Regions from separate parts of the Shewanella indica genome, predicted to be linked through region 2. Evidence: predicted binding sites of a transcription regulator. Region 2 holds the regulator's gene; the other holds the start of a gene.
The links. The regulator sigma-54, encoded in region 2, starts transcription at its own class of promoters, with help from an activator protein. The targets are predictions, from matches to a motif close to GTTGGCACGNNNNTNGNNT.
Positions count from the first base shown of each region.

Region 1 (9,251 bases), 2.0 Mb from region 2:
TGGGAAGCAAACTCATCGATGAGTTTTTGCTCCTGTTTGGCGGCTTTGGCTTCGGCCTGCAGGGCTTTTTTCTCCAGCAACATCTCCACCGCCTTACGCTTTTGCTGCTTCTCCAGCCAATGTTGCTGCCGATAGCCCCGCTGCTTATCGGCCTCGGCAACCACGGCGAGTTGTTGCCCTATGGCATCATCTACCTGACGCACAAATCGATGAAACTGCTGGTAATAGGAGGCGCCAATGCTCTGCCCCTGCTGGGCATCGAGTTGCTTCATATAGTCAAGACGGTATTCCTGCAGCGCCTGCAACTGAGACTTGCGCCTCTGGCATTCCATTTGCGCGGCTTTAAGCTGCAGTGCCGCCTGCTCTTCGGCTTCGACCGCCAGTTTCAACACTGTGTGCAAAGGATCGGGTTTCGCCATCTGTATTACTATTCCTTAAAATTGCCTGCCTTGCGGGCCTTAACCCGACTCTCTCAATCAGGCTCTGGCTACCCTATTCTCAGCACTTTTTTGTCGAGCCCCAAAACCCATGCACAGAGTGATATTACACCTTACATTGGGCTGCAAGCTGCCCCAACATCTGCTGGCAATCACTGAAACTAATAGCATCGCGCATCCCCTGCCGCAAAAAGGCGTTCATGGCGGGTTGCAGGCGTATGGCGTTGTCGATACGCGGATCCGAGCCTTGGGAATAGGCACCGATGGAGATCAGATCCCGGTTTTGCTGGTAGAGCGAATACACCTGCTTGACGCGCCGCATCGCTTCGAGGTGCGCCTCACTTATCACCATAGGTGCCACCCGGCTGATGGAAGCTTCAATGTCTATCGCCGGATAATGTCCTGAGTCGGCCAAGGCCCGCGACAGCACTATGTGACCGTCCAAAATGGCCCGCGAGGCATCGGCAATGGGATCTTGCTGATCATCCCCTTCGGTAAGCACAGTATAGAAGGCAGTGATCGAGCCCTGCCCTTCACCGCCATTACCGGCGCGCTCCACCAAACGGGGCAACTTGGCAAATACCGAAGGCGGATAGCCTTTGGTTGCCGGCGGCTCACCGACCGCCAGAGCGATTTCCCGCTGCGCCTGGGCATAACGGGTCAGGCTATCCATCAACAGCAGAACATCATAGCCGAGATCGCGAAAATACTCGGCTATCCGAGTCGAGGTTTCGCAGGCGCGAAGGCGCATCAAGGGGGAGGTATCTGCCGGAGCAGCTATGACCACAGAGCGGGCCCGTCCCTCTGCGCCCAGGATCTCTTCGATAAACTCTTTTACTTCCCGGCCACGCTCCCCCACCAGGCCAACCACAATAATGTCGGCCGTGGTGCCGCGGGTCATCATGCCAAGAAGCACACTCTTACCCACGCCGGAGCCGGCAAAGAGCCCCATACGTTGGCCCTTGCCCACGGTAAGCATGGCATTGATGGCTCTGACGCCTACATCGAGCGGTTCGGTAATCGCCCGTCTGGCCAAGGGGTTGATTGCCGGGCTGTGGCGCGAGGCTTGTTCGTCTGTGTGCAGGGCGCCCATACCATCGAGCGGCTGGCCGTTACCGTCCAGCACCCGACCAAGAAGACTCAAACCAACGCTGAGCCCGGTTTGCTCACCAAGCGGCATCACTTTGGCTCCGGGCAGCACGCCCCTGAGTTCTTCCACCGGCATCAGATACAATAGCTCATCGTCAAAACCTATCACCTCGGCAATAAGCTTACCCGCCATGGTATCTATGGCACAGAGACTACCGACCGGCGCCCGGCAACCACTGGCTTCCAGCGTCAGGCCAACCACCCGCACCAACTGGCCGCTGGCAACCGCTTGAAACGGCGCTTGCTTTTCGGCCAAGTGTTTGAGTTCACTCAGCAGTTGGCTTCGGCGCTGCTGCATCATGAGCGTCTCCTTCGCTGGGCTGTTCGCCCTCTTGACTTGCGGTCTCGGCCTTGTCGCTCACAACGGCTGTTTGTTCATCTGCAAGCGTTTGCCCCTGCTCGCTGTCCGGTATAGGCGGGCTTGGCCTATCGTCTATTGCGGCCTGCTGCTGAGCAGCCCTTTTCGCCAACATGGATTGTTCGGCTTCAAGATTGGCAAACACCCCGTCCAAACGGGTTTCCAGACGCATATCCACTTGCGAGCGTTGGCTGTCCACCACACAATCGCCCCGGTTGAGGCCGGGATCGGCTTCCAGTGTCCAGCGGTTACGTGCCAGTTGTTCTTCACCGTAGAGCTCGCTGACCAAAGCCATATCTTCGGGATGCAGGCGCAGATTCACTTTCTGCTCTTTGAGTGGCAGGGCATCTATCCCTTGCCTGAGCGCCGCCAGTATATGTTCCGGATGGGTTTTCAATTCATGGGCAATAAGATTGCGCGCCAAAGTGGCGACCAAGGTCAGTAGCGATTCTTCTATCCGGGTATCCAGCAGCGCCAGCGGCGCCTCGAACTGAGCGAGCAAAGCATCGAAACGTTCTATCATGGCGGCGGCCTGCTGTAGGCCTTCTTCCCGGCCTTGCTCAAGCCCCTGGGAAAAACCTTCACTGTGGCCCTGTTCCAAGCCCTGAAGACGCCCTTCCTCCAGGCCTTTGGCCAGCCCTTGCTCCTTACCTTCGGCAAAACCTTCCTGCTCGGCTTGCTCGCGGATAGATTCGATTTCAGCCAAAGTCGGTGGCGAAATAACTTCTTCGGCAGCCTTGGGCTCTATGCGTCCAGGTTTGTGACCAAACAGGTTACTCGGCTTAAGCGGCATGGCGTCACCCACATCGGGCAACTGCCAATGAACAAACTCGTCTGCTTCATCCGGCGGCAAAATGTTGTGGGGCACCTTTTTGTCTGTCATTCAAATTCGCCTGTCAGAGGAATTCTTCACTGCCGCCGCCACCGAGCATAATCTCTCCGGCATCGGACAAGCGACGGGCGATGGACAATATCTCTTTCTGGGCCACTTCCACTTCGCTGATACGAATTGGCCCCATGGCCTCGAGATCGTCACGCAGCAATTCGGCAGCACGTTTGGACATATTGCCGAGGATCTTTTCCTTCAATGGCTCGTCGGCGCCCTTGAGCGCCTTCATCAGTACATCCTGCTGCACTTCCCGCAGCAGCGTCTGAATACCACGGTCGTCGACATCGATGAGGTTTTCGAACACGAACATCAAGTCCTGGATCTGCTGCGCCATCTCTTCGTCGGACTCGCGCAGAGTTTCCATCAGTTGGCTCTCCACCCCGGTATCCAGGTAGTTCATAATGTTGGCAGCAGCCTTCAAACCACCCATCTTGGCCGCCTGGGCGCCACCCTGACCGGCAAACTGTTTCTCCATGATGTCGTTCAGCTCCTGCAGTGCTGCAGGTTGTACCTCTTCAAGGTTGGCGATACGCATCATCAAATCGAGACGGGTGTTTTCCGGGAACTGGGCAAAGATTTCCGCCGCCTGATCCGGTTCAAGATAGGACAGTACAATGGTTTGGATCTGCGGATGTTCGTTCTGGATGATAGTCGCCACCTGTCTGGCGTCCATCCACTTGAGCGAGTCGAGGCCTTTGGCGCCACTGCCCATGACAATCTGCTCGATAAGATTACCGGCCTTGTCTTCACCCAATGCGGTAGTCAGTGCCTTACGCACAAACTCTTCGCTGTTAAAGCCGATGGAGGAGTATTTCTGGATATCATCCAGAAACAGCTTGTGAACCGCAACCACCTTCTCCTGGCCGAACTCCTGCATGGCCGCCATGGCCATACCCACCTTTTGAACCTGTTTGGGTTCCAAGTGTTTGAGAATAGAGGCCGCATCGGCTTCACTGAGACTCAGCAACAAAATGGCGGTCTTCTCAATCCCGTTGAGATTCTTGACGTCGAAGCCGCTCTCGGCTGGTTTATCCGCTTTTTTTTCAGGCATCTTCTTGCAACCAGTTCTTCACCACTTGGGTGGACAGTTCAGGTTCATTGGCCACCAGAGCACGTATGGCCTTAATCATATCATCATCTTTGTGTAGATCCGGTATCAGAATCGAACCGTCATCGGCATAGCTGTATTCACTTTCAGGGCGGTTGAGCATGCCCAGGGTGTCGGCAGCGTACTGATCTTCAATATCTGCCAGCTCGTGCCCCAGCGCAGGTTCATCCGGCATATTCTGGCCATCGGGGTAGATGAGGCGCTTGAGCATGGGACGCACCACGAACAGGATAAGCACCAAAATCACCAGGGCACCTATGCCGAGTTTCATCGCCCGCCAGAACCAGGGCTGCTCCCACAGAGGTGGCTCAGGCAGGTCTTCAACCAGCTGATCCATAAAGGGCACAGTCACCACTTCTATCATGTCGCCCCTTTGGCTGTTGAAGCCAACGGCGCCTTCCAACAAGCGGCGGATGTTGGCCATCTCTTCACCTGTGCGAGGCACTCTGGCGACCTGCCCATTTTCACCGGCAGCCCCAGCCTTGTAGTCGACCGCCACTGAGACACTGACCCGGCGTACCACGCCTATCTGCTGACGGGTATGGCTGATGGTGGTATCCAGCTCAAAATTACGCGTCGCTTCCCTATGGCTGTTGCCTGAAGTAACACTGCTGCTTTGCGTCGCATCGGCAGCGTTTTCAGGAATATTGGACTCCATCGGCGGCTGATTGGAAAGGGCTCCGGGGATACCGCCACTGCTGCCACCGACACTGTTGTTTTCAACTGTCATTTCACTGCGAAGTGATGGCAGATCTGGGTTGAAACGCTTGGCAGTTTGCTCGACGGCGGTGAAGTCCATGCTGACATCCACTTGAGAGGTGAAGTTTTCCGGGCCGAGAATGGGCATCAGAATCGAGTCAATTTTGTTGCGGTATTCGTTTTCTTTTTGTTGTACCAGTTCCAGCTCGCGCCTGGCGCGGGCAGATACTCCGTCCTGACTGCCTGAATTCAGCAAACGGCCGTTGGAGTCTGTCACTGTCACCCGACTGGGATCCATGTCATGAACCGCTGAGGCGACGATATCCACTATCGCATCAACCTCCTCCTGGCCTAAACCGCCCCTGCGGGTATTGACCACCACAGTGGCACTGGGCTTGGCACGGTTGCGGGCGAACACATTTTCCTTTGGCAGCGCCAGGATCACCTTGGCGCGGCTGACACTATTGAGCTCTTCAATCGCCCGCGCCAGGTTCATCTCCTGACTCTGCTTCAGCCGTGCCTGCTCCATCCGCTGGCTGACACCAAAGCCGGAGTCCTGGCTCAGATAATCCTTGGCATCGGCGCTGGAATCTATACCGGCGCGGCTCAGCATCATCTTCACGTCCTGGTATTTATCTTCAGGAACAGTAATCACATCGACTTCAATCTTGTACGGCACCCGGTTCTTATCCAGCACATCGAGTACTTGTACCATCTCCTGAGTGTCCATCTTGCCCAGTGGCCGATATTCAGGCTCCTGAGCCCAGATCATCACAAATACCGCCAGCGCCAGACAGATAGCCAATGCCAGGATCATGGTGATCTGCCGCAACATATCCACTCCCCCGAGGGAGCCCAATACACCCGACTTGTTTTCCTGTTGGACCCCATCCAGCGTAGTTCCAGCGGCGGAAACATTGGATCCTGCTACTAATTCTGTGCTCACTGTGCGTTCCTGTTATCCGGGATCTGTGATGCAAGCAGGCCTTAAACAGGCATGCTCATAATCTCTTTGTAGGCTTCGACCAGCTTGTTGCGCACCTGCACTGTAGCCTCGAAGGCAACGCTGGCTTTCTCGCGGGCAATGACAGTGTCAGACAGAGACACAGTGGTGTCGCCCATCTCCAGCCGGGTAGCCAGATTGGATGATGTGCTTTGCAGCTCACTGACATTGCCGACCGCCTGGGCCAGCAATTGGCTAAAGTCGGCCCCTGAGGTATTGCCCACCTGACGTACAGGCGAAGACTGAAATCCCGTTGGGGCAATTTCACCTTTAAGTGATTGCATTTCCTGCAATAAAGAATTGGCACCTATTTGCATCTTCTCACTCCTGTCGTCAGCGAATTGACGAAAAATCTGGGTTACCGGACTCTATGCAATTAGTTTGCCAAAAGTGGAAAAAACAAGATTGAGAGAGCTAAAGGCCCTGAATTCAAGCAGAGCCAGAGGAAAGACAAAAGGATTGGAAAGCGGCCTGACGGCCACTTTGGGAGATGACTCAGGCGGGCACCTCTATGCCCATCTCGCGCATACGCGCCATCTTGTATCTGAGAGTGCGGGCACTGATCCCAAGCTTCTCGGCCACCAGCTTACGGCTGCCCTGACACTGAGCCAGAGTCTCGAGAATAATTACATGCTCCTGAGCCTTGAGTTCATCACCGAGTGCTTCCGGCGTTTCCTGGGCTGTGGTATCTCCCAGCGCAACATCCTGCAGATCGATAATAATATCGCCGGCTTCTATCTGCCCTTGATTCAAGATCAGTGCTCGCTGGATCACGTTATCCAGCTCACGGACATTCCCCGGCCAGCGGTGGGCCAACAAACGCCGCACAGCAGCATCGCTGAGAGTTGGAACCGGGTTAATCGCCGCATTTTCGGCATGGCGTGCCAACAGATGCTTGGCCAGCGGAATGATATCCGCCGGTCGTTGATTCAGTGCCGGCCAGGCAAGCGGGAACACATTGATCCTGTAATAAAGATCTTCGCGAAACTCGCCCTTGGACACCATATCTTTCAGATCCCGGTTGGAAGTTGCCAGCACCCTGACATCGAGCTTAATGGTCTTGCGGCCACCCAGGCGTTCAACCTCACGCTCCTGCAGCACCCGCAGCAGCTTGGCCTGCAAAGACAGCTCCATTTCGGAAATCTCATCGAGCAACAGGGTGCCGCCATGAGCCTGTTCAAACTTGCCGGGGCAAGCCTGATAAGCCCCGGTAAAGGCGCCTTTTTCGTAGCCAAACAAGGTGGCTTCGAGCATATTTTCCGGGATGGCGGCGCAGTTAATCGCCACAAAAGGCCCGTCAGGTCTTTGGCTATGCTGATGAATATAGCGAGCCAGCACCTCTTTGCCCGAACCGCTGGGGCCACTTATCATCACAGAGGCGTCAGAGGCGGCTACCCGCTGCGCCAATGCCAGCAAGGCCAAGCTCTTTTCATCGGCCACTACGGGGCTGCCACTAACCACTTTGGGACGTAAATAACGACTCACCTGATTAAGCAGCACCTGAGGAGCAAACGGCTTGGCGAGATAATCTACCGCCCCCAATTTGATGGCACTAACTGCATTATCGATAGTGGCATAGGCCGTCATCAACAGGACCGGCAACTGCGGATGCTGCTGACGCAGATAATCCAGCAGTCCCATACCGCCGATACCCTCCATCTGTACATCGCTTATCACCATGTCAAAACGATTACCTTTCAAAGCCGTTATCGCTTCTTCGGCACTGGCGACATCGACGCACTCATAGCTGGCCAGCAACAAGGTATCGAGCAACGCTTCCCGAAGCGCGGAATCGTCTTCCACCAACAAAATTTTTGCTTCGCTCATGCCACGCCTCCTTGAGAGTCTGTCGTCAGCGGGAATGTCAGCGTAACGGTACAACCGGCGCCCAACTCACAGCTGAGATCCAATTTGCCGCCGTGGCTGCGCACGACTGACTGCACCACCGCCAGCCCAAGCCCTGTACCCTGACGCTTGGTGGTGAAGAAAGGCTCCAACACCTGTTTTTGCATCTTGCTATCAAGCCCCTTGCCGTTATCTATCACATCAAGGCGCAGTGCCTGGTCACAGCTCAGACGCAGAATGACGTTTGTGGCACCGGCTTCCAGGCTATTGATCACCAGATTATTGATGGCAGAGCTCAATCCATGAAGATTAACCTGCATCTCGCGGTCACCTTCAAGTTGCAGACTCAATTCGGCGTTTTGCTTAGCGGCAATTGGCTCGCAGTTGGCCATCACTTTTTCCAGCACTGTCGAGAAAGGCACTCTGTCGCAGGCTTCCTCTTGCTTACCTTTGGCAATCAACAACATATCATTGACCTGCTGCTCCAACTCGGAAAGTCTGTCGAGCAGTTTGCCCTGAAAACGCTCTCTTGAGCCGGTATCCAGCCTTGGGCTGCCCAAATTGGCGGCATAAAGTAAAGCGGCAGAAAGCGGAGTGCGTATTTGGTGCGCCAAAGTGGCAACCATTTTTCCCAGAGCAGACAGGCGTTCAAGGTGGGAAAGGTTTTGCTGCAATAGCCGGGTTTCGGTGAGATCGGTCAGCATAATCAGCTGCCCCTGCTCAGGTGTCAGCGGCGTAATCGCCAGTTTCACCCGGCGGCCATTGCGCAGGGAAACTTCATGACCATCGTCTTTTTGCGGTGCGAAGGCGCGATTTATAATAGTAAGCCAGCGCTGACCCACCAGAGGAACACCCAACAAAGATTCGGCAACCGGGTTGGCTTCGCTGACCAAGCCGTCACCATTGAGGATAACGACGCCCGAAGGCATGGCCTGCAGAATATGCTCCATACGATTGGACATATTGGCGGCTTCCCTTACCGGGATCCATTCGCGGCCATGATGAGAGATGGTTTCGAGCTGTGCCAGCGGGCTTGCGGACATATTAACCCCGTCAAAAATACGATGCTGACAGGGTTAATGCAGACTTTATGCCAACTTAAAAGTCAAAAATTATCAGGATATTAATCTTTACTCATGCCGTATTTACGCATTTTCTCCACCAGAGTGGTACGGCGAATACCAAGCATTTCCGCGGCGCGGGCAACGACATTATCCTGCTGATCCAGTGCTTGGCGTATCATATCGATTTCCAACTCAGCCAAGAGATCCTTGAGATTGACTCCTTCAGGCGGCAGCTCACTGGGGAAACGGGTATCAGGCAGATCAACCGGTTCTTCGTCATTGAAGATAGATGCCAAGGCATCACGCTCAAGCTGTTCTTCGCTAACCTCAACCGAGTACTCGGGCACATCAATATGACGGTATTTAACCGGTAGATCATTAACGTCGACCAGACCACCCGGATAGAGGATAGTTAACCTCTCAACCAGATTGGACAGTTCGCGGACATTACCGGACCAGCCATGTTCCTTAAGCGAGTCGATGGCACGCTGGGTAAAACGCACCCGGCCCTTACCTTCGTTGAACACCCGGCTGACCAACTCCTGCAATAATAGCGGGATATCATCCCGGCGCTCACTAAGGGGCGGCATTTCGATGGGAAATACATTGAGACGATAGAAGAGATCTTCGCGAAACTCCCCTTCTTCAATCATGGTTTCCAGATTTCTGTGAGTCGCGGCCACTACCCGTACATCGGCG
Region 1 is NZ_JAWXXR010000001.1:2,902,051-2,911,301, reverse strand. It holds gene fliJ (flagellar export protein FliJ) at 1-419, opposite strand, end outside; gene fliI (flagellar protein export ATPase FliI) at 544-1,884, opposite strand; gene fliH (flagellar assembly protein FliH) at 1,853-2,827, opposite strand; gene fliG (flagellar motor switch protein FliG) at 2,841-3,884, opposite strand; gene fliF (flagellar basal-body MS-ring/collar protein FliF) at 3,877-5,586, opposite strand; gene fliE (flagellar hook-basal body complex protein FliE) at 5,628-5,960, opposite strand; gene SIL79_RS13040 (sigma-54-dependent transcriptional regulator) at 6,139-7,470, opposite strand; gene SIL79_RS13035 (sensor histidine kinase) at 7,467-8,531, opposite strand; gene SIL79_RS13030 (sigma-54 dependent transcriptional regulator) at 8,612-9,251, opposite strand, start outside.
Region 1: a site for sigma-54 is predicted at 6,014-6,032, ahead of fliE (flagellar hook-basal body complex protein FliE). Genes of this name have one in related genera too.

Region 2 (9,251 bases):
GTGCTCTGCGTCGGCTTACCGTACTGCCTGCTGTGTTGTGTCTTTCCCTAAGACTTCAGCTGGCTTCGTCGAAACGGGCGTTTATCAGAGCGCAGATGGCATCCATTGCGGGTTCGGCATCCGGGCCTTCGGCAATAAGGCGTATGGTTTTGCCTTGACCGGTTTCCAGCATCAAGAGCCCAAGCACGCTGGCGGCCGAGGCCTTTTTCTCGCCCTGGATCAGAGTGATATCGGCTTCGAACTCGCTGGCCAGCACCGCCAGCTTAGTGGCGGCGCGGGCATGCAGGCCCAGCTTGTTGACTATGGTGACTTCCCGTTCAACCTTTGCCATTGCCCAGCTCTCTGTGGCGGGCCTGTACCTTGTGTTTGCTGTTGCCAAAACGCTTGGCCAGCTGGTCGGCGACATAGACAGATCTATGCTGGCCGCCGGTGCAACCTATGGCTATGGTGAGATAGCTGCGGTTGTTGCGTTCAAGGTGCGGTAGCCAGGTTTCCAGCAGATTCTCTATCTGCCAGATAAATTTGTTCACCAGTGGCTGACGGATAAGGAATTCCTGTACCGGCTCATCCAGCCCAGTCAGCGGCCTGAGCGCCGGTTCCCAGTGAGGGTTGGGCAGAAAGCGCACATCAAACATGAAGTCGGCTTCCTGGGGCATGCCGTGCTTGAAGCCGAACGATTCGAAGTTGATCACCAACTCTTTGTCGACGCTACCCAGCAGAATTTCCCGTACTTTGTCACTGAGTTCATAGATATTCAGTGCCGAGGTATCTATGTAGTGATCCACCAGTTTCGACATAGGCTCCAGCAACTTACCTTCGTGCTTGATGGCATCTTGCAGCGAGACAGTGCTCTTGGATAGGGGGTGTAATCTGCGGGTTTCGCTGTAGCGTTTAAGGAGTACTTTATCGGAAGCGTTGAGGAAGAAGCTGGTCAGTTGGGTGTTTTCCGGCAGTGCCGCCAACTGTTTTTCCAGCACTTTTTCCTGATCCGGCATGTTGCGCACATCTATGCTGATGGCGACCAGATCATTGCTGCCTCGGAGGTTTTCCAGCAGGCTGCCTATCATGGGCAGGGGCAGATTATCCACACAGTAGTAACCCAGGTCTTCGAGTACCCTGAGGGCAACGGATTTTCCGGAACCGGAGCGGCCTGAGACTATAGCGAGTTTCATCCTGTGATCACCTGATAGAGTTCTGTTTCATCGCGGGATTTACGCAACTGCTTGAGTATTGCTTTGTCGCTGAGCTTTTCAGCCATGGCAGACAGGGTACTCAGATGTTGTTGGCATTGATCTGCGGGAACCAGAAGGGCGAACAGTATGTCCACCGGTTGGTTGTCTATGGCATCGAAGGCGATAGGCTCTTCGCATTTGACCAGCACGGCAATCGGCTCTGTGATATCAGGCAGCCGGCCATGCGGAATCGCAATACCATTACCTATACCTGTGCTCCCCATCTTTTCGCGGGCCAAAAGGCTTTCAAAAATCGCTTGAGAGGAAAGGGTGGGGTACTGGGCGCTGGCGAGATCGCTAATTAGCTCCAGTACCTTTTTCTTACTGCCCGGAGTGGCACAGGTAGTGCACTCCGGCCGCAGGATGGTACTCAGTTCCATCGTTAGTGTTTTGTCAGCTTTTCTTTATGTTTAATGACCTGACGATCCAATTTATCAATCAGAACGTCGATGGCGGCATACATGTCGGCATGTTCAGAAGTTGCATAGACTTCGCCGCCTGTGAGGTTGATCTTGGCTTCGGCAATCTGTTGCAGTTTTTGTACATTGAGCACAACGTGCACATTATTGATCTGTTCGAAATGGCGTTCAAGTTTCGAAAACTTACTTTCCACATAGTCACGCAGTGAGTCGGTGATCTCGATATGATGTCCTGTCAGGTTGATTTGCATAGAAAGATTCCTCCAATTTCCAACTGTGGATTTATAAACTCTTACGCTGGTTCGACGGTGGTATCATCATAGCCTCGCGATACTTGGCTATGGTGCGTCTTGCAACGTTGATTCCCTGTTCTGCCAGAAGTTGTGCCATCTTGCTGTCGCTCAAAGGTTTCTTCTGGTTTTCCGCTGCCACGAGCTTCTTGATAAAAGCCCTGATCGCCGTGGAAGAGCATTCTCCGCCATCTTCGGTACCGACATGGCTGGAGAAGAAGTACTTCAATTCAAATATTCCCCTCGGGGTATGCATATACTTTTGAGTGGTGACCCTGGAGATGGTCGATTCATGCATCTCGACCGCCTCGGCAATATCGTTGAGTACCATGGGTTTCATGGCCTCTTCACCATATTCAAAAAATCCCTGCTGGAACTGCACTATGCAGTTGGCCACCTTGAGCAGGGTGTCGTTGCGGCTCTCCAGGCTCTTGATAAACCATTTGGCTTCCTGAAGATGACCACGAATAAACTGGCTGTCTGATTGGCTGCGGGCGCTACGGGCCATGGCAGCATACTGTTGGTTGATCCCGAGTTTGGGCATACAGTCCGGATTGAGCTCCACTACCCAGCGGCCGCTCTTCTTCCAGACGCTGACATCCGGGATCACATATTCCTCGTCCATCGGCTGCACCAGCAAACCGGGGCGGGGATTGAGGCTCTGAATAAGGTTGATGGCGTCACGCAGTTGATCTTCCTTGAGCTTGGTCTTACGCATTAGGGTGCGAAAGTCGCGGGTAGCGATGAGATCCAGATGTTCGTCAATCAACAAGCGGGCGTCGGCCAGATGCGGGGTGTCGGCGTTGAACTGTTGCAATTGGATCAGCAGGCATTCGCGCAGATCTCTGGAGGCGATGCCGATGGGATCGAAGTGCTGGATCCGCTTGAGTACCGCCTCGACTTCATCGAGCTCAATCTCAGGGTTGCCCATGGCTTCGAGGATCTCCTCAGTGCTCTGGGTTAGATAGCCCTGCTCGTCAATGGCATCTATGATGGCGGTGGCAATGGCGTCGTCGGTATCGGAAAACGGGGTCAGGTTCTTTTGCCATTCCAGGTGTTCATAGAGACCTTCGCTGGTTTCACCCTGGAAGGGCATGTCATCTTCACGGCCCATAGCCGGCCCTGAGGCGCTGGCGGCGGTAAAGACTTCATCCCAGGTGGTATCCATAGGCAATTCATCCGGCATAGACTCATTGTTCAATGCCTCTGAGGTTTCTACCGTGGAACCATCTTCCTGCTTGACGCTCAATTCGCCGGCGTCGTTTTCCTTGTGGTTGTCGTCGATAGCGTCATCCTGGTTGTCCTCGGCCATCTCCAACAGAGGGTTGGCTTCCAAGGCTTCCTGGATTTCCTGCTGCAGCTCAAGGGACGACAGTTGCAGCAGGCGAATTGCCTGCTGCAACTGAGGTGTCATGGTCAACTGTTGACCCAATTTGAGCTGGAGTGACGCTTTCATTATACCGCTAATCCCTACTCGTTATTTTTCAAGGAAAAAATTCAATAATAACAAACTATAATACCCGGAATTGCCGCCGGATGACATGATCCTAACTATAGCCTGAATTGTTCGCCTAAGTACACAGCACGCACTTGCTGGTTGTCCAAGATTTCAGCGGGTGTGCCCTCGGCAATCAACTGCCCATGGCTGACAATGTAGGCTCGCTCACAAACGTCGAGCGTTTCGCGAACATTGTGGTCTGTGATCAGCACCCCCAAACCGCGGGACTTAAGCTGTTCGATGATTTTCTTGATATCGATAACTGAGATGGGATCCACACCGGCGAACGGCTCATCCAGCAGAATGAACTGTGGATTGGCGGCCAATGCCCGGGCGATTTCCACCCGGCGGCGTTCACCGCCGGAGAGGGACATCCCCAGGCTGTCACGTATGTGGGTAATGTGGAATTCTTCCAGCAACTGTTCGAGTTGTTCCTCGCGCTCGTCGCTGTTGAGCTCTTTGCGGGTTTGCAGTACGGCCATGATGTTGTCATGTACCGACAGCTTGCGGAAAATACTGGCTTCCTGTGGCAGATAGCCTATGCCTTTACGGGCACGCAGGTGCATGGGATCCAAGGTCAGCTCGTCGTCGTCAATGAAAATACGGCCCTTGTCACTCTGCACCAGGCCAACCACCATATAGAAGGTAGTCGTCTTGCCCGCCCCGTTGGGGCCCAGCAGCCCCACGATCTGGCCGGTATTGACCGATAGGCTGACATCTTTGACTACGTTGCGCTTCTTGTAACTCTTTGCCAGGTTTTGTGCCGTCAGGGTGCTGGTCATTGCGGCTCCTGCTGCTGTTCTTTCTTATTGAGATCCTGATAGTTTTCCGGCTGGATAACAGTGGTTACCCTATCTTGGCCTTTGCCGCTGCTTTCCGCTTCCAGCTGCTGCTTGTTGATGTCGTAGACTATCTTCTCGGCGGTTACTTCGCTGCCGTCCTGTTCCACTTTGGCTTGGCCTATCAAGGTCATGATGCGGCTGTCTATGTTGTAGTGGATCTCTTTGGCCTTGGCACTGGCCTGACGGCCATCTTCCAGCTTCTGGGTATAGGTGGCAGGTGAGCCCTTGGCCACCAGGATCCGCTCGCCACTCTTGTCCTCAGTGTAAGCCGTGAGTTCATCGGCCAGCAGCTTCAAACTGCCCTGGGTGACTGTGACAGGCCCGCCGTATACCACGCGCTTGTTTTTGATATCGGCAAACTGATTGGCGGCGCTGATCTCGACTTTTTGCAGCAGATCTTCTTCAATGGCCACTGCCGACAGGCTTGTGATGCACAAGAGGGCACCGATAAAAAGCTTACTTGGTTTCATAGGTTCCTTTCACCTGACTGGTCAGCTTTACTTGCTGAGCGTTGAGATCGGCATACAGGCCGGATCCCTTGATATTAAAGTCTCTGCCTTCGATCAGGATCTCGCGATCTGAGGTCATGATCATGGTGTCCAGATCCAGCTCCACATAACTGGTTTTCAGGCTCTGGATCGGTTCATTGGGGCTAATGGCGTCGATGATAACATTATTTTCAAGTACCACTCGGTTACTCTTGCGATTGAGCCTGCCCTCGTTGGCAGACAGGCGCCACTGCGCTTCGCCCTTGTCCGGATAGACCAGATAAACCGGTTGGTTGAAGAAGGTCTTCTCATTGGCTTCATAGTGTTCCATGTGCGCCGCCGCGACCCTGCTGGCGACATTGCCCTGCTCGTCAAAGTTGACTGAGCGCAGGTCATCGGCGACAAAGTCCGGCCGCACAACATCCACCGGCGCCTCGCTCTGTTGGGCGTTGCGCTTGTTCTGCACCTGCCAGTAAAGGATAAGTGCAGTGGAGAAAAACAAAATAATGGCCAGAGTGACCCTATTCATATACTCATTCCGTGGGCATTTTCAAATTTGTCCTGACTGAGCAGGATAAGATCCGCCAGCTCCCGCAGCGCACCATGGCCGCCGGTAATCTGGGTGATCATGTGGCAGTGCTGCCTTACCCAAGGATGGCCATCGGCCACGCAAACCGCCAGTCCAACTTGCTTCATCACCGGCAGGTCGACAATGTCGTCACCTATATAGGCCACTTGTTCGGGCTTGAGGTCATAATGTTTAAGCAGCGCCTCATAGGGCTCAAGCTTGTTGTCTATGCCTTGATAAATCTTGTCTACCCCCAGGGCCGTCATGCGGTTTTCGACTATCTGGGACTTGCGGCCGGTGATCACCGCCACCTGAATGCCGCAGGACAGCAGCGAGCGCACTCCATAGCCATCGCGGGTGTGAAAGGCCTTCAGCTCTTCGCCGCTGTTGCTCATATAGATACGGCCATCGGAGAAGACACCGTCGACATCACAAATAAGCAGCTTGATTTTGGCGGCTCTTTGCCAGTTGTCTTCGCTTATGGGTCCGTAAAAACCTTGATGACTCATCAGATAACCCCCGCCTTGACCATATCCAGCATATTGAGTGCTCCAATCGGCTCATTGGCGCCATTGATGACGATAAGGCCGTTAATGTCGTTTTCGTCCATCACCTTGAGCGCCTGCGCCGCGAGGATATTGTCACCACTGGTGATGCAATCCCGGGTCATGACGTCGCTTATTTTGGTGGTACGCAGGTTGACTCCGGCGTCGATGACACGTCTCAAATCACCATCGGTGAAAATACCCACAAGCTGCTTCTGCTGATTGACCACTGAGGTCATACCCAGACCCTTCTTGGAGATTTCATACAGGGCGTCTGTGATACAGATATCTTCTGTGACCAACGGCAGTTCTTCGTCTTTATGCATTACATCGCTGACCTTGAGCAGCAGTTTGCGCCCTAAAGCGCCGCCGGGATGCGACAGGGCAAAGTCGTCTTTGGTAAAGCCTTTGGCCTGCAACAGGGCGACCGCCAGGGCGTCTCCCATCACCAGGGTGGCCGTGGTGCTGGAGGTGGGGGCCAAGCCCAGCGGGCAGGCTTCTTCCGGCACCTTGATGCATAGATGCAGCTGCGCCAGCTTAGCCATGGTGGATTCTGGCTTGCCTGTCATGGAGATCATAGGGATCCCCTGGCGCTTGATGACGGGGATCAGGGTTAGAATTTCGCTGGACTCGCCCGAGTTGGAGATAGCCAATACGATATCGTTTTCACTCAACACTCCAAGGTCGCCGTGGCTGGCTTCGCCCGGGTGAACGAAGAATGCCGGGGTGCCCGTGCTGGCGAGGGTGGCAGAAATCTTGTTGCCTATATGGCCCGATTTCCCCATCCCCATCACTATCACCTTGCCGCTGCAGTTGAGGATCAGTTCGCAGGCTTGGGCGAACTCGGGGGAATCAACAAACTGGTACAGGTTATCCAGTGCTTGTTTCTCGATATCTATTACTCTGCGGCCCCATTGGCGCAGTTGCTTAGCTTCTGCCATAGTTGTCTCTCGTCTTTTTGCCCTTCATCGCTAGTGGGATTGAAACAGGCTGTATTGATAGCCAATGAAGCTTATCAGTAGTAAGGCACCGTGCCAGCGCTTGAGTTCACGTTGTTTACCTGTGCTCAGCACCAGGAGTGCCAGGGCACAACTGGTGCCCAAAGCCATATAAAAGTCGCGTCCGGCCGCTGCGGCGTCGATTACGCCCGGGGCGATAAGACCGGGTATTGCCAATACCGCCAGAATATTAAACAGGTTGGAGCCGACAATATTGCCTATGGCCAAGTCGTCCTCTTTCTTGAGCACACCGGCTACGCAGGCTGCCAGTTCCGGCAGGCTGGTGCCCACGGCAATGATGGTCAGACCGATAACCAGATCCGATAGCCCAAAAGACTTGGCAATACCCACGGCACCTTCGACCATCCAGTCTGCCGACAGTGGCAAGAGTACCAAGCCTATGATCAACCAGAGTACCGCCTTGGCAGTGGGCACATCTTTGGGGATCTCGGCATCGGCTTCATCGGCGAGTGGATCCTTATTCTTATTGGTCAGTGCATGCCAGATAAGATAGCCCATCAGGCCGAAGAACAGCGCCAGTAAAATAACTCCTTCGCTGCGGCTGAGATACTGATCGTGCAGGAAGTAACCCGCCAGCACTGTGGCGCCCAGCATCATGGGGATCTCCCGCTTCAGGGTCTTGGAGCTGACGGCAATAGCCCCAAGAAGGGCGGTCAACCCCAGGATCAAGCTGACATTGGCGACATTGGAGCCCAGCACATTACCCACGGCCGTATCCGGCATGCCGGCCATGGAGGCGCTGGCGGCAACGAACATCTCAGGGGCCGAACTGCCCATGGCGACTATGGTCAGTCCTATCAACATGGGGGGTAACCCCAGGTTACGGGCAAAAGCCCCGGCGCCATAAACGAATTTATCGGCACTCCAGACCAGGACGGACAAGCCGGCGAGCAGCAAGAAAATATTGAATAACATGCAGTAAATAAAGCTACGGATTCTGGCGTGCATTTTCGCCGTATTTGCTACAAATTGAAAGTATCACGGCGCGATACTATTGATTCAGTTGTGCGCTTATCCTCAATTGCGTACAATTTATCGCTTATCTTTGGCTTGGCCATACGGGTTACCGGGCGCCATTCAGCGTCAATTCAGTAAGCCTGCGGCAGTATCAAGCCTTATAACGGCGGGCCATATGTGCCGTGGTGCTACAGCCGCGCCGTAACTTGAATTCCACTAGACAAGGTCTCCATTTCATTTTGATGCCGGAATCCAGCAAGCAGCAAAATCCTTCTCCCCTGGTCGAGGTCAATAATCTCGGCTTCAGTCGTGGATCGAGGGTGATTTTTGAGCAGATAAGCCTCACGATTCCCAGAGGTAAAGTCACTGCCATCATGGGACCTAGCGGCATAGGCAAGACTACGCTGCTGAAGCTCATCGGCGGGCAGTTGACTCCGGATCACGGCGAGGTGTTGTTCGATGGTCAGGATCTTCACAAGCTGAGCCGCCACGAGCTGTTTGAAGCTCGTAAGCGAATGAGCATGTTGTTCCAGAGCGGTGCCCTGTTTACCGACATGAATGTGTTCGATAATGTGGCCTTTGCTCTCAGGGAACACTCAGGGCTGCCGGAAGCCATCATTCGTCGCATAGTGTTGATGAAGCTTGAAGCCGTAGGACTTCGCGGCGCGGCGCAGTTGATGCCGAGCGAACTCTCCGGCGGAATGCAGCGCCGGGCTGCCTTGGCCCGTGCCATAGCGCTCGAGCCGGAAATGGTGCTGTATGACGAGCCATTTGCCGGTCAGGACCCCATTTCCATGGGAGTGCTGGTGAAGTTGATTAAAGAGTTGTCCGATGCCTTGAATCTCACCTCTGTGGTGGTTTCCCATGACGTGGGCGAAGTGCTGAGCATTGCCGACTATGTGTATGTGATTGCCGACAAGCGCATCATAGCTCATGGTACTCCGTCCGAGCTCAAGCAGGCCGACAATCCACAGCTGAGGCAGTTTATCGACGGTATGCCGGACGGCCCAGTGCCTTTCCACTATCCGGCGCAGGATTATCAGAAGGAGTTGCTCGGTGAGTTTGACTGATTCGATAGCCAATCTTGGCCGCAATGCACTGGGTCTGATAACAGGGCTCGGCAAGGCCGGGGTGATGCTTTGGGGCGCCCTGGTGCAGCTGCCACGGCCACGCAAAGGCTTGCCATTGCTGATAAAGCAGGTGTACGTCGTCGGTGTGCAGTCCATGGTGATCATTTTGGTTTCCGGACTGTTTATCGGCATGGTACTGGCGCTTCAGGGCTACAACATCTTAGTGGATTTTGGCACTGAAGAGAGCCTGGGCCCCATGGTGGCGCTGAGCTTGCTCCGGGAGCTTGGGCCAGTGGTTACCGCCTTGCTGTTTGCCGGCCGCG
Region 2 is NZ_JAWXXR010000001.1:923,564-932,814, reverse strand. It holds gene SIL79_RS04300 (HPr family phosphocarrier protein) at 56-331, opposite strand; gene rapZ (RNase adapter RapZ) at 318-1,172, opposite strand; gene ptsN (PTS IIA-like nitrogen regulatory protein PtsN) at 1,169-1,612, opposite strand; gene hpf (ribosome hibernation promoting factor) at 1,615-1,902, opposite strand; gene SIL79_RS04280 (RNA polymerase factor sigma-54) at 1,934-3,397, opposite strand; gene lptB (LPS export ABC transporter ATP-binding protein) at 3,493-4,221, opposite strand; gene lptA (lipopolysaccharide transport periplasmic protein LptA) at 4,218-4,751, opposite strand; gene lptC (LPS export ABC transporter periplasmic protein LptC) at 4,738-5,298, opposite strand; gene kdsC (3-deoxy-manno-octulosonate-8-phosphatase KdsC) at 5,295-5,846, opposite strand; gene SIL79_RS04255 (KpsF/GutQ family sugar-phosphate isomerase) at 5,846-6,823, opposite strand; gene SIL79_RS04250 (calcium/sodium antiporter) at 6,854-7,816, opposite strand; gene mlaF (phospholipid ABC transporter ATP-binding protein MlaF) at 8,101-8,928, shown strand; gene mlaE (lipid asymmetry maintenance ABC transporter permease subunit MlaE) at 8,915-9,251, shown strand, end outside.